DNA from 4 places in the Aminobacter sp. Piv2-1 genome. Region 1 is predicted to be linked to each of the others. Evidence: predicted binding sites of a transcription regulator. Region 1 holds the regulator's gene; each other region holds the start of a gene.
What was found. The regulator PhoB, encoded in region 1, activates phosphate uptake and scavenging genes when phosphate is short. The targets are predictions, from matches to a motif close to TGTCATNNANCTGTCAT.

Region 1 (3,362 bases):
TTCGGGAGCGGGCCGTACATCGCAAGGGCATTGGCGTCGGCGACCGGCGCCGGTTCGACCGGTGCCTTTGCCACCGGCGCGGCCGATTCCTGGGTGCTGACGCAGCCGGACACCACGAGGGTCCCCAAGCTCGCCGCACCGGTGAGAAAGCGTCGGCGGCTCAATGCCGGGCCGTCGCCCGCGATGGGCTCCGCGGCGCTGGTTTCTATTGTGTCTGTGTTCATTAGGCAGTCTCCTGGACTCATTTCTTTCATTCAGGGCGACACGGGGTCAGGGAGGTCGGCCCCGGTCGTGATCATGCGAATGCAACCATCGTCACCGATCAGCCGATCGGTGACGGCGCATGCGCGCTTGGGACGATCCGGCATTTCGCGGCGCGGTTGCCACGAGAAGGCATGTGGGCGACGGGCGGGTTCGGGAGGTCATCCTCTTTCCCCTTCGCAGCTGATTTCGAGCGGCTTCGTCGGCGTGGACCGAGGAGCGATCGGCTGAAAATCAGGCAGCGATGGGAGGCCGCAACAGCGATGCGGTCGAGCCGACGCGCAGCAAGAGATCTGGAAGCAGCATCAGGGCCGCGGCGCGGAACGGCGCGGCAGGCTCGACATGGGTCAGCCAGGCAGGGCATTCGCCCAGGCAGTGCAGGCTGGCGAGGCTTTCGGCGGACAATTCGACGGTGCAGCGGTCCGGGGACGGCAAACACTCGTCGGCGACGGCAGTGATTTCCGCCTGCGCGGCCACCCTCGGCAACTCGGCAGCAAAATTCGTGCCTTCGGCCGCTGCCCGTTCGAGGGACAGTCCGTTTAGAATGGTGACCAACACCAGGAAGATGGCCGACAGCAAGTTACGCACGGTGCCCCAGCTACCATGAAAAGTGGCAATTTTGAGTATTTCCCCAATCAAAAAATTGTCATCTCAAGAACATCCGCGACTGTCACTGTCACGGAATCGCCGCTTGAGATATGGATTTGGGAGCGATTGTTGCGACAATAAAGCATCCAGAAACCGGAAGCTTCGAATTTATGTTCATGACAGCGCCAGGACAAACGCGTCGAACTGCAATGATTTGAGCGCCACAAAGTGCTGGAACGGCATGGCGGCGCAAAGGGCGCCAGACGTCGGTGCGACAGCGCCGGTGCCGCTGGCTGTCGCGAAGGCTCCGAGCGCGCGCAGCGGCCCCCTGTGACATTGGGACACTGGCCAGGTTGATCGTCCAGCCAGTGCCATGCCGTTTGCCGACAGCTATTCTTCCCGGATCGCGTAGCCGGCGCCGCGGATGGTGCGGATCACGTCCGGCATGCGGCCGTTGTTGACGGCCTTGCGCAGGCGCCCGACATGCACGTCGACGGTGCGCTCGTCGATGTAGATCGTCTCGCCCCAGACGTTGTCGAGCAGCTGGCTGCGCGAGAACACGCGGCCGGGATGACGCATCATGAATTCGAGCAGGCGGAACTCCGTCGGCCCGAGCTTGATCTCGCTCTTCTTGCGATAGACCCGGTGCGACTCGCGGTCGAGCACGATGTCGCCGACCTTGAGCACCGAAGACAGCACCTCGGGCTTGGCGCGGCGCAGCAGCGCCTTCACCCGCGCCATGAACTCCGGGGTCGAAAATGGCTTCACCAGGTAGTCGTCGGCGCCGGTGGAAAGCCCGCGCACCCGGTCGCTTTCCTCGCCGCGGGCCGTCAGCATGATGATCGGCAGCCGTTCGGTCTCGGGGCGCATCCTCAGCCTGCGGCAGAGCTCGATGCCGGAAAGTGCCGGCACCATCCAGTCGAGCACCAAAAGGTCCGGCACGTTTTCCTGCAGCCGCAGTTCGGCCTCGTCGCCGCGCGTCACCACTTCCACCTGGTAGCCCTCGGCCTCGAGGTTGTAGCGCAGCAGCACGCCAAGGGGCTCTTCGTCCTCGACGACCATGACCTTGGGAGCGATCATCGCCTGTACCTTGTCCTGGCGCACGGCCCGGTTCGGACCATGCGCTGATTTAACCTGTGCAGCGCCCCCGCGCCAAACGCATGCGGTTGCGGAAGATGTCAGGCCGACATGGGCGACGTGGTTTCGTCGACCTTCGGCCGATTGAGCGGCAGCTGCGTGCCGGTGACCACGAAATAGGCGTTCTCGGCGATGTTGGTGACATGGTCGCCGATGCGCTCGAGGTTCTTGGCGCAGAACAGGAGATGCGTGCAGGCGGTGATGTTGCGCGGATCCTCCATCATGTAGGTCAGGAGTTCGCGGAACACGGCCGTGTACTGCACGTCGACCTTCTGGTCGTCCGCGCGCAGGTTCTTGAGGCCTTCGGCATCGCGCGCGACATAGAGGTCGACCACGCCGCGCACCTGGCTGAGCACCAGCTGCGCCATGGCGTCGATCGAGTGCGACAGATTGCGCGGCATCGCCGACTGGCCGACGGCGCCCACCCGCTTGGCGATGTTCTTGGCGAGATCGCCGATGCGCTCGAGGTCGCCCGCCATGCGGATCGCGCCGACCACGGCGCGCAGGTCCTGCGCCATCGGCTGGCGCTTGGCGATCAGCGTGATCGCGCTGTTGTCGAGATCGCGCTGCCTGGCGTCCATGATGGTGTCGTCGGCAATGACGTTCTGCGCCAGCGGCTGGTCCGACGTCAGCAGCGCGCGGATGGCATTCGCCACCATCGTGGCCGACAGGTCGCCCATGTCGCGGATGACCTGGTCGACGTGCTGGAGTTCCTCGTCGAAGGACCGGACTGTGTGCTCGCCCATGATCGTATCCTCGTCTTTGTGATCGGAGCGGCGTTCACTCAGCCGAAGCGGCCGGTGATGTAGTCCTGCGTCCGCTTGTCGTCGGGGTTGGTGAACATCTTGTCGGTCGGGCCTTCCTCGACCAGGTAGCCGAGATGGAACATCGCGGTCCGCTGCGACACGCGCGCCGCCTGCTGCATCGAGTGGGTGACGATGACGATGGTGAAGTTCTCGCGCAGCTCGTCGATCAGTTCCTCGACCTTGGCGGTGGCGATCGGATCGAGCGCCGAGCAGGGCTCGTCCATGAGGATCACTTCGGGCGACACCGCGATGGCGCGGGCGATGCACAAGCGCTGCTGCTGGCCGCCGGAAAGGCCGGTGCCGGCTTCGTGCAGGCGGTCCTTGACCTCGTTCCACAGCGCCGCTCGCTGCAGGCTCTTCTCGACGATCTGGTCGAGATCGGCCTTGGACTTGGCGAGACCATGGATGCGCGGGCCGTAGGCTACGTTCTCGTAGATCGACTTCGGGAACGGATTCGGCTTCTGGAACACCATGCCGACGCGGGCGCGCAGCTCGACGACGTCGATCTTGGGATCGTAGATGTCCTCGCTGTCGAGGGTGATCTTGCCGCCGACGCGGGCGCTGTCGATG
Region 2 (3,362 bases), on a different contig from region 1:
TCGAGATCCGACAGCGGCTCCTTCTTCTTTTCGTCCCCTGCCATGTCCCGCTCCTTCAAAATTAGTTTCAAAGGCCGTTATTAGCACGGCCTGCGCAATTTTCGAGGCATCAACGGCCAAACGGACGTTGAATCACTTTCAATTGCCGGAAACGCAATCATTCCAGCCACTTGTAGGCAGCGGTTGAAATGCCGATTCGGTCTTTTGTGAGGCTGGGCGGGCGCTGCGCGTCCTTAGGACGCGCAAGCTGACCCATCCACAGGGCGATCAAGGCGCCGAGAAGGCTAGAAGGAGCTCACATAGAGCCCGCCGTCGACCGGTATGTTCTGCCCGGTCATGTAGCCTGCATGGACGGAACACAGGAAGGCGCAGACCTGGCCGAATTCTTCCGGCGTGCCAAGCCGGCCGGCGGGGATGCCGGCGCTGAGGCGCGCGCGCCTCGCCGCACCTTCCGCCGGGTCCTCGATGCTTCCCGGCTCGTGCGGGCCACGCAGGCGGTCGGTGTCGAGCTTGCCAGGCAGCATGTTGTTGATGGTGACGTTCCGGTCGGCGACGGTGCGCGCCACCCCGGCGAGGAAGGCGGTCAGGCCTGCACGCGCGCCGGACGACAGGTCGAGCCCCGGAATTGGTGTGTAGACCGACAGCGAGGTGATGTTGACGATGCGGCCGAAGCCGCGCGTGGCCATGCCGTCGATCACCGCTTTGATCAGTTCTATGGGTGTGACCATGTTGTTGGTGACGCCGGCGAGGATCTTCTCGCGGTCGAGTTCGCGGAAATCGCGATAAGGCGGACCGCCGTTGTTGTTGACCAGGATGTCGGGCTCGGGGCAGGCGGCGAGCAGTGCCTTCTGCACCGCTGGCTCCGAGATATCTCCGACGATCTCGGTCAACTGTACCCCGTAGCGTTGGCGGATTTCGGTGGCGGTGCGGCTCAGGACGCCTGCGTCGCGCCCGTTGAGGAAAAGCTCGCAGCCGGCCTCCGCCAGCGCCATGGCGCAGCCCTTGCCGAGCCCCTTGCTCGAGGCGCAGACGATTGCCTTCTTCCCGCGGATGCCGAGATCCATGATGCGTTCTCCTGTCGGTGATGGCACAGCCTAGAACCGCCGGGCCCGAGCCGCAACCGTCATACGCCTGTTGCATGAATCTGGGCATAGCCACGGCAAAAGCAACGGGTCGAATGCCATGTCCGGCACGAGCACACGCAATTTCCGCACGCTGTTCATCTCCGACGTGCATCTGGGGTCGAAGGCGGCAAAGGCCGAATTCCTCATCGACTTCCTGCGCCATCACGAGGCCGAGAAGATCTTCCTGGTCGGCGACATCGTCGACGGCTGGCGCCTGCGCCGGCAGTGGCACTGGCCGCAACTTCACAACGACGTTGTCCAGAAGCTGCTGCGCCAGGCGCGCAAGGGAACCGAGATCACCTACATCGCCGGCAACCACGACGAATTCGCCCGCAATTTCCAGGGCGTGCATTTCGGCGGCATCGTCGTTGCCGACCGCGCCATCCACGAGGCCGCCGACGGCAAGCGCTTCCTCGTCATCCATGGCGACCAGTTCGACGCCGTCGTCCAGAATGCGCGCTGGCTCGCCTATCTCGGCGACTTCGCCTACGACGCGGCGATGGCGACGAACCGCGTGGTGGCGCGCTTCCGCCGCACCTTCGGCATGCCTTACTGGTCATTCTCTTCGTGGGCCAAGGTGAAGGTGAAGAAGGCGGTGAACTTCATCGGTGCCTTCCAGCAGGTCCTGACCGAGGAAGCCCGCCGCTCGGAAGTGGAGGGCGTCATCTGCGGCCACATCCACCATCCCGCGATCGAGGATTTCGACGGCATCCAGTACATCAACACCGGCGACTGGGTGGAAAACTGCACTGCCGTGGCCGAGAATTTCGACGGCAGCTTCGTCATCCTGCGCTGGCCGCATGTGATGGCGGGTAGGCTGGTGAACGAACCCTTCGTGCCGGTCGCGATCGATCAGGCGGTCGGCAAGGCGGCCTGATCGGACCCCTTCCATGTGCAATCCAACCCACACGTCGCGTCGCTGTCGCGAGGGGCCGGGCCATGCCGCTATCGACGTGGCACCGGTCGGCCGCACGGTACGACGGCGCTCGGCCCGCCTCGGCGCCTGCGAACGGCCGTCCGACGAGATGTCGAGCCCACGGCGCAGGGCGCTTGGCCCAATCCTTGCGCCCCAGCCGAGAGCTTCCGCGCGAAGGGCACCCGTGATAATGGATCGGGCAAATCGGTGAGGCTTGCATGGTTCGGGTCTGCACCCGGACCGAATGCCCGCCATGACCCTTCCGCCGCTCACGCCCGAACAGCAGATCAAGCCGCGCAGCTTCGACCTGCGCATCTCGCTGCTCTTCGCCGCGCTCTTCGTCCCCATGGGCGTGCATCTGCCCTATTTTCCGCTCTGGCTAGAGGCCAAGGGGTTCGACCCGGAGCAGATCGCCGTCATCCTGTCGGCGCCGATGTTCCTGCGCGTCATCACCACGCCGCTCATTGCCGCGATGGCCGATCGGGCGAAGGACCGCGCCAACGTGTTCCTGGTCCTGGCCGTCTCGTCGCTGCTGCTGTCGCTCGGCTATTTCCTCGAGCCGACCTATTTCGTCGTGCTCGCGGTGTCGCTGGCACTGTCCGTCGTCTGGACGCCGCACGCGCCGATCGCCGATTCGCTGGCCCTGTCGGGCGTGCGCCGCTACGGCTCGGACTATGCGGCGATGCGCATCTGGGGCTCCATCGCCTTTCTCGGCGGCAGCCTCGGGGCGGGGTTCATCCTGTCTTTGACCGGAGCCGACGCCGTCCCGGCGATCATCTCCATCGGACTGCTCGGCTGTTTCCTGATGTCGTTCGTCACGCCGCGCCTCGGCAGACCGAGACGCGCCTCGCCGCTGTCGGCCACCGACCTGCAGCAGCAGGCGCCCAGTTTGTTCAACCGCTATTTCCTGCTCATGGCGGGTGGTACCGGGGTCATCGTCGCCAGCCACGGCTTCCTCTACGGCTTCGTCTCGATCTACTGGAAGTCGCTCGGCATCAACGAGACCGTCGTGGGACTGCTGTGGAGCTGGGGCGTCGCGGCCGAGATCGTCATGTTCATGCTCTTCGCTCGGCTGTTCGGCGGGCGCTCGACCGCATTCGTGCTGGTGCTGGCCGGCGTGGGGGCGATTTTGCGCTGGCTCGCCTATCCGCTTATCTGGCCGCTGGGGCTTGGCGTTGCAGGCTTCTTCGCCGTGCAGAGCCTGCATGCGCTGTCCACCGCCCTGGTGCTGATCGGCGTGCAGAAGCTGATTGCCGAATCCGTGCCCGAGGAGAAGACCGGTGCCGCGCAGGGCGTCGCCTATTTCACCAACGGCATGTCGA
Region 3 (3,362 bases), on a different contig from region 1:
AGGAACCGGCCGACGATCGACTTGACGCGGATGTTCTCGGACAGGCCCGGAACCTGCGGCCTGAGGCAGCAGATGCCGCGCACCACCAGGTCGATCTCGACACCGGCTCGGCTGGCCTCATAGAGCGCATCGATGATGATCGGATCGACGAGCGCATTCATCTTCATCCAGATCTGCGCCGGCTTGCCGGCTCGGGCATGCTCGACCTCGTCGGCGATGTGCTTGAGGATGCGGCTCCTCAGCGTATAGGGCGACAGCGCGATGCACATTTCATCGGCCGGCTCGGCGTAGCCGGTGATGAAGTTGAAGATCTGGGCCACGTCCCGGGCGATCGCCGAGTCGGTGGTGAAGAAGGACAGGTCGGTATAGATGCGGGCGGTGATCGGGTGGTAGTTGCCGGTACCGAGATGCACGTAGTTGCGCAGGCGGCCGTCCTCGCGGCGCACCACCAGCGACATCTTGGCGTGGGTCTTGAGCTCCAGGAAGCCGAAGACCACCTGCACGCCGGCGCGCTCGAGGTCGCGCGCCCAGCGGATGTTGGCCTCCTCGTCGAAGCGCGCCTTGAGCTCGACCAGGGCCGTCACCGACTTGCCGGCCTCGGCCGCGTCGATGAGCGCACGGACGATCGGGCTGTCGTTCGAGGTGCGGTAGAGCGTCTGCTTGATCGCCACCACCTCTGGGTCCATCGCCGCCTGGCGCAGGAACTGCACCACCACATCGAAGGATTCGTAAGGGTGGTGGACGACGAAATCCTTCTCGCGGATCGCCGCGAAGCAGTCGCCGCGGTGGTCGCGAATGCGCTCGGGGAAGCGCGGATTGAAGGGCGGGAACTTCAGGTCGTCGCGCGCGACCGCCACGATCTCGGATATCTGGTTGATGGCCAGCGGCCCGCTCAGCACGCTGACCCGGCTCGCCGAGACCCCAAGCTCGCCGGCGACGAACTCGCGCAGCTCGGCCGGCATCTGGCTGTCGAACTCGATGCGGATCACCGAGCCGCGGCGGCGCCGCTTCAGCGCGGTCTCGAACAGCCGCACGAGGTCCTCCGATTCTTCCTCGACCTCGATATCGCTGTCTCGGATGATCTGGAACGTGCCGGAACCCTTGACCTCGTAGCCCGGGAACAGCTTGCCGATGAACAGGTTGACCGTCTCCTCGATCGGGATGAAGCGCACCGAGCGCTTGCGATCGGGCAGGCGGATGTAGCGCTTGAGCGCCACTGGCAGGCGCAGCAGGGCGGTCATCTCCTCGCCGTTCTTGCGGTGGCGGAGCTGCAGCGCGATCGAGAAGCCGAGATTGGGGATGAAGGGGAACGGGTGCGCCGGGTCGATCGACAGCGGCGTCAGTACCGGAAAGATCTGCTCCATGAAGTGCTCTTCGAGCCACTTCTTCTCGTCCTTGGCGAGGGCTGCCGCCGAAATGCTCTCGATGCCCTCGAGCTTGAGCAGTTCCATGAGGCTCGACAGGCTCTTCTGCTGGTCCTCCTGCAGCCGTTCGACCTCGTGCAGCAACTGGTCGAGCTGCTGCTGCGGGGTGCGTCCGTCGGGGCTGCGGATCGCGATGCCCTCGCGAACCTGGCCCGCGAGACCCGCGACGCGCACCATGAAGAACTCATCGAGATTGCCGGCCGAGATCGACAGGAAGCGGACGCGTTCGAGCAGCGGATGGTTCGGGTTCTGCGACTGCTCGAGCACGCGCCGGTTGAACTGCAGCCAGGAGAATTCGCGGTTGACGAAGCGGTCGGGATTGCCGTCGACCGCCCCCGTCGGCGACTTGTCGTTCACGAAATCGGTATGCACCGGCCTCAATTGATTCATGGACAACCCTTCCCCACTGCCGCGCTCGCCGCTTATCCGGCTCAGATTATCCTCTGACAGGCAATTGCGACAGTTTCATTTCAGCATCTTGCAAACCCGTCCCTAATGATACAAACGCTCTCGGAGAAGGTTTCTCAGACGGAGAACATGATGGCCGGCGGCTCCATTCCCCACTTCCAGAACGACGCTGGGCATGCCGTGATCGAGATCGGCGTGAAGGAGTTCATGTGCGTCGGCGCCAACCCGCCCTTCGACCATCCGCATGTCTACCTCGACATGGGCGCGGACTCCGAGAAGGTCTGCCCCTACTGCTCGACGCTCTATCGCTACTCGGCGAAGCTGAAGGCCACCGAAACCCTGCCCGCCGGCTGCCTCTACGTGGCCGACCGCGCCGCCTGACCCGGTCGCCATGAGATCGCGGCAGGTCGTCATCGCCGGCGCGGGCGTCGCCGGCCTCACTGCCGCGCTCGCCTTCGCCAGGAAAGGCCTTGGCGTCCGCGTCCTCGAACGCGCAGCGGCGCTCGAGGAAGTCGGCGCCGGCCTGCAACTGTCCCCCAACGCAACCCGCATCCTCGGCCGCCTCGGCGTGCTCGACCTCGTGCGGCCGTCGACCGTGCGGCCGGAGGCGATCGTCCTTCGCGATGCCGCGTCACTCAAAGAGCTTGCCCGGGTTCCGCTCGGCGCGTCCGCCGAGCTGAGGTGGCAATCGCCCTATCTCGTTGCCCACCGCGCCGACCTGCAGCACGCCCTGCTCGCGGCCGCCCGGCAAAATCCCCTGATCGAGATCAGCACCGGCGCAACGGTCACGGGAGCCACTGTTGATGCACAGGCCGTCGAGGTCGGCGTCGAGCACGACGGCAATGCCGTGTCGCTTGAGGCCGAGATGCTCGTGGCGGCGGATGGGGTCTGGTCACACAGCCGCCGCCTTGTCGGCCCGCACGAACGGAGCCGCTTCGCCGGCGAGCTGGCATGGCGCACGACCATCGCCGCCGACGGCGAGACCGGTCGCAGCTTCACGTCGCTCGGCTCGATGCAGGCGGTCACGACCTTCCTCCATCGCGGCTTTCATATGGTCGCCTATCCGATCCGCGCCGGAACCGCGATCAACCTCGTCGCCTTCACACCCGGCGCGGCGATCGCCGAACAATGGTCGGGCGAGACGGACGCCGACGCGCTGAAGCGCGCCTCGCGGGGCAGCGCGCCTGCGCTCACCGCGTTGCTCGACCAGGCCGGGCCGTGGACGGTGTGGCCGCTGCACACGGTCGACAGTGCCAGGCCATGGACCGCCTCCGACCGCATCGTGCTGATCGGCGACGCGGCGCACGCCATGACGCCCTTCGCCGCCCAGGGCGCCGCCATGGCGATCGAGGATGCCTACACGCTGGCCGACGTCGTGGCCTCGGCACGATACGCGCACGGGCTGTCGCAGTGGGAGGCGGCGCGCAAGGCCCGCATCGCCAGCGTAGCGCGGCGCGGCCGGCTGAACCACATGGCCTGGCATGCCTCGGGTCCGGTCGCCCTGGCGCGCAATCTTTTCCTCGGCATCAA
Region 4 (3,362 bases), on a different contig from region 1:
GCTGTGGAAGGCGAGATAACCGTTGTCGACGAGAAGCCGGCACTGCGTGCCGTTGTCGACCTGTCCGGCTATGACAAGGTCGTCGAGGCCACAAAGGCCGGTGCAGTGACGGACCCTACAGCCATGAGGATCTACACCAGTCTGCTTGCGCTGAAAGGGCTTGCAAAGACGAAGCCGGGCGGCCTGTTGCAATGGGCCATCGAAACAAGACAGGACGGTGCGTTGCTCGTGAATGGCACGATGCTGGGTTCGCCGGATCCCAAGCCTTGACCACTGTCTCGAACAATCTCGGCGACTCCAAGAGCCTGATCACCCATCCGGCGACCACCACGCACAAGAACCTCACCGACGAGGCGCGCGCCGAACTCGGCATCGACGACGGCACGCTGCGCCTGTCGGTCGGCCTCGAGGACGCCGACGACCTGCTCAACGACATCGGCGACGCGCTGAAGGCCGCCCGCTGAGATTTCCGGCGGCCCCAGGCGGGCAAGCAGTTAGACAAAAGAGGGGCGCTCCGGTCGACCGGGGCGCCCTTCTTCTTCGTTGCAGTCAGGGCAGCTTGGTCTCGTAGACGTAGAGCTTGGTCTCGTTGTCCTCGGGCGCCGCGGTCAGGCGAATGCCGGTTTCGGTCTTCTCGACCAGCACCGGATTGCCGGTGATCGACTTGCCCTTCTCGGTCCAGATCTGCACGGGCACCTGGAACACGGGGCGGCCTTCCTTGAGGTCGATCACATCGATGCCGCCGAGGCGGAACAGCTGTCCATCCGGGCCCGGGCGGTATTCGGTCAGGCCGGTGCAGACCGCCTGGCCAGGCTTCGCCAGCCCGCAATCCTGATAGTCGATATAGTGCGAGGGATTGAGCGTGCGGGTCTTCTCGGGGTCGAGCGCCGCGTCCGGCACAGTGAGGTCCTCTGTCACCTTCCAGGTGTAGAACCGGCGCGAACCCCAGCTTACGGCATGCAGCGTGCTCTGCTCGGCATCGTAGACGACGCCGCCGATGTGGTCGGGGAAGCGGAAGACCTCCGTGGCCTCGAGCGTCTCCGGATCGACGCGGTAGACGATCGACTTGCTGTTCGGGCGATATTCGGCGACCGGCACCCACAGCCAGCGGCCGTCGTAGTCGATGCCGCCGGGATGGTAGATGGCCCCCTCGCCGAGCTTCACCTCTGCGACGAGCTTGCCGTCGGCGTCGAGCTTGAACAGGTGCCCGGCGCCCTTGCCCTCGTCGCGGTCCATGCCGTTCTGCGGCGTCTCGTATTTCTTGGTGCGCTCGATGATCTCGACCGACGACATGAACAGGGAGCCGCCGACGCGCGCGAAGCCTTGCGGATGGAAGGTGTCGAAACCGAGCAACGAGGACTTGACCAGCGTCCACTCCGTGCCCCTGGTCAGCTTGCCGATGCTGTCCGCCAGGTCGTCGGCGCGGGCGGCAGTGCCGGCCAGGCAGACGGATGCGAGGAGGAGTGTGAAGAGACGTTTCATTGCAGTGATTCCTTGTCGTTGGACGACGCGGAAACTCACGCTCGCGCATGACGCGCGGGTGACACATGGGTGTCGGTTATGCGAAACCCCCGCCATGTGCCGATCACATTCGGCGTGAACAAGTCGATCAGTTGTTGACCGCCCGCGGCAAGGGGCGGACCCTAGCGTGAAGGTCATGGAGCGCAGCATGTATCGCGCGGTCACCCGCAACATCGCCGTCGAGGTCGAGCCGTTCTACCTCGAGGAGCGATCCGACCCTTCCGAGAACCACTACGTCTGGGGTTATCGCGTCACCATCGAAAACAATTCCGACGAGTTCGTGCAGCTCTTGTCGCGCTACTGGCACATCACCGACGCGGCCGGCAAGATCGAGGAAGTGCGCGGCCCGGGCGTCGTCGGCGACCAGCCCGAGCTCAACCCTGGCGACAGCTATCAATACACGTCCGGCTGCCCGCTCTCGACGCCGTCGGGCATCATGGTCGGGCGCTACACCATGCGCAACGAGGCGGGCGAGCTGTTCGACATAGCGATTCCCGCCTTCTCACTCGACCTGCCCAATGTGCGGCACCGGCTGAACTGAGCTATCCGGCTGCGGCGAACTCGCCCGGATCGAACTCGTAGGCCTTCGAGCAGAACTCGCAGTTGACGTGAATCCGGCCGCCTTCGACGCTGTCCTTGATCTCTTCGGCCGAGAAGCCCTGCAGGATGCCGCGGATCTTGTGATCCGAGCACGAGCAGTCGTCGGCGACATGCACGCCCTCATAGACGCGCACGCCGTGCTCGTGGAACAGCCGGTAGAGCAGCCTTTCGGCGCCCACGGTCGGATCGATCAGTTCGGTCGGCTCGATGGTCGCGACCAGCGCCAGCAGCTCCTGCCAGGCATTATCCTCGGGCTCGGCCGCGATATCGCGCTCGTCGCCGTCGCCGCCATGGATGTCCTGCACCCGCCGGCGCTCGGGCGAGTCCGGCAGGAACTGGGCCAAGAGCCCTCCGGCGCGCCAGTGCTCGCCGCCGCCCTCGCCCGGAAGCACCAGCTTGGCAACAGACAGGCGCAGGTCGGTCGGGATCTGCTCCGACTGGCGGAAATAGGTGCGCGCCGCCTCTTCGAGCGAAATGCCGTTGAGCTCGACGATGCCCTGGTAGCGCTGGGTGTGCGCACCCTGGTCGATGGTCAGCGCCAGCACGCCGGTGCCCAAAAGGTCCTCGGGCGCGGTCATGCCGGCCTTGATCGCCGCCTCGATGCGGTCGGCGTCGAAGCGGGCATAGGCGCGCAGCGAATGCGGCGTCGTGAAGTCGGCCACCAGCATGTCCACCGGCCCGTCGGTGCGGGTCTGCAGGATGAACTTGCCCTCGAACTTGAGCGACGTGCCGAGCAGCACCGTGACCACGCAGGCCTCGGCGAGCAGCCTGGCCACGGGCTCGGGATAGTCATGGCGGTCGAGAATCTGGTCGAGCAAGGGCCCGAGCTGCACTGTGCGGCCGCGCACGTCGAGCGGCTCCACCGCGAAAGGAACGACATGGTCGTCGCCGGCGAACCCGAACTCGCCGAGCCTGCGTTCGGTCTCAGTCACTGGATATGTTTCCCATACAATGAATTCTGCGAGCCGTCGGCCAGCCGGCGGTCGCAGAACAAGGCATCAATAGATTGTGTTGATCCCGCCCCAGATAGGGTTGCGGGATCGGCCATTCAAGCGCCGAGGCACCAGGCCAGCACGGCCTTCTGCGCATGCAGCCGGTTCTCGGCCTCATCGAACACCACCGAATTGGGCCCGTCGATCACCTCGTCGGTGACTTCCTCGCCGCGATGCGCCGGCAGGCAGTGCATGAACAGCGCGTCCGGCTTGGCATGCTTCATCAGCTCGGCATTGACCTGATAGGGC

Region 2: the regulator PhoB is predicted to act here: its motif matches at 1,122-1,138, upstream of AmiPiv_RS18960 (UDP-2,3-diacylglucosamine diphosphatase).
Region 3: the regulator PhoB is predicted to act here: its motif matches at 1,881-1,897, upstream of AmiPiv_RS03285 (RNA degradosome polyphosphate kinase).
Region 4: the regulator PhoB is predicted to act here: its motif matches at 1,530-1,546, upstream of AmiPiv_RS05460 (DUF6454 family protein).

The regions. Positions count from the first base shown of each region.
Region 1 is NZ_JARKMU010000006.1:67,613-70,974, forward strand. It holds gene AmiPiv_RS12570 (L,D-transpeptidase) at 1-224, opposite strand, end outside; gene AmiPiv_RS12575 (hypothetical protein) at 496-900, opposite strand; gene phoB (phosphate regulon transcriptional regulator PhoB) at 1,240-1,929, opposite strand; gene phoU (phosphate signaling complex protein PhoU) at 2,028-2,732, opposite strand; gene pstB (phosphate ABC transporter ATP-binding protein PstB) at 2,771-3,362, opposite strand, start outside.
Region 2 is NZ_JARKMU010000010.1:186,567-189,928, forward strand. It holds gene AmiPiv_RS18950 (NADP-dependent malic enzyme) at 1-44, opposite strand, end outside; gene AmiPiv_RS18955 (SDR family oxidoreductase) at 285-1,064, opposite strand; gene AmiPiv_RS18960 (UDP-2,3-diacylglucosamine diphosphatase) at 1,183-2,001, shown strand; gene AmiPiv_RS18965 (MFS transporter) at 2,294-3,362, shown strand, end outside.
Region 3 is NZ_JARKMU010000001.1:677,503-680,864, reverse strand. It holds gene AmiPiv_RS03285 (RNA degradosome polyphosphate kinase) at 1-1,814, opposite strand, end outside; gene AmiPiv_RS03280 (zinc-finger domain-containing protein) at 1,965-2,213, shown strand; gene AmiPiv_RS03275 (FAD-dependent monooxygenase) at 2,224-3,362, shown strand, end outside.
Region 4 is NZ_JARKMU010000002.1:334,617-337,978, reverse strand. It holds gene AmiPiv_RS05470 (hypothetical protein) at 1-270, shown strand, start outside; partial or broken gene AmiPiv_RS05465 (PLP-dependent transferase) at 243-464, shown strand; gene AmiPiv_RS05460 (DUF6454 family protein) at 550-1,482, opposite strand; gene apaG (Co2+/Mg2+ efflux protein ApaG) at 1,670-2,062, shown strand; gene AmiPiv_RS05450 (Hsp33 family molecular chaperone) at 2,064-3,053, opposite strand; gene argF (ornithine carbamoyltransferase) at 3,170-3,362, opposite strand, start outside.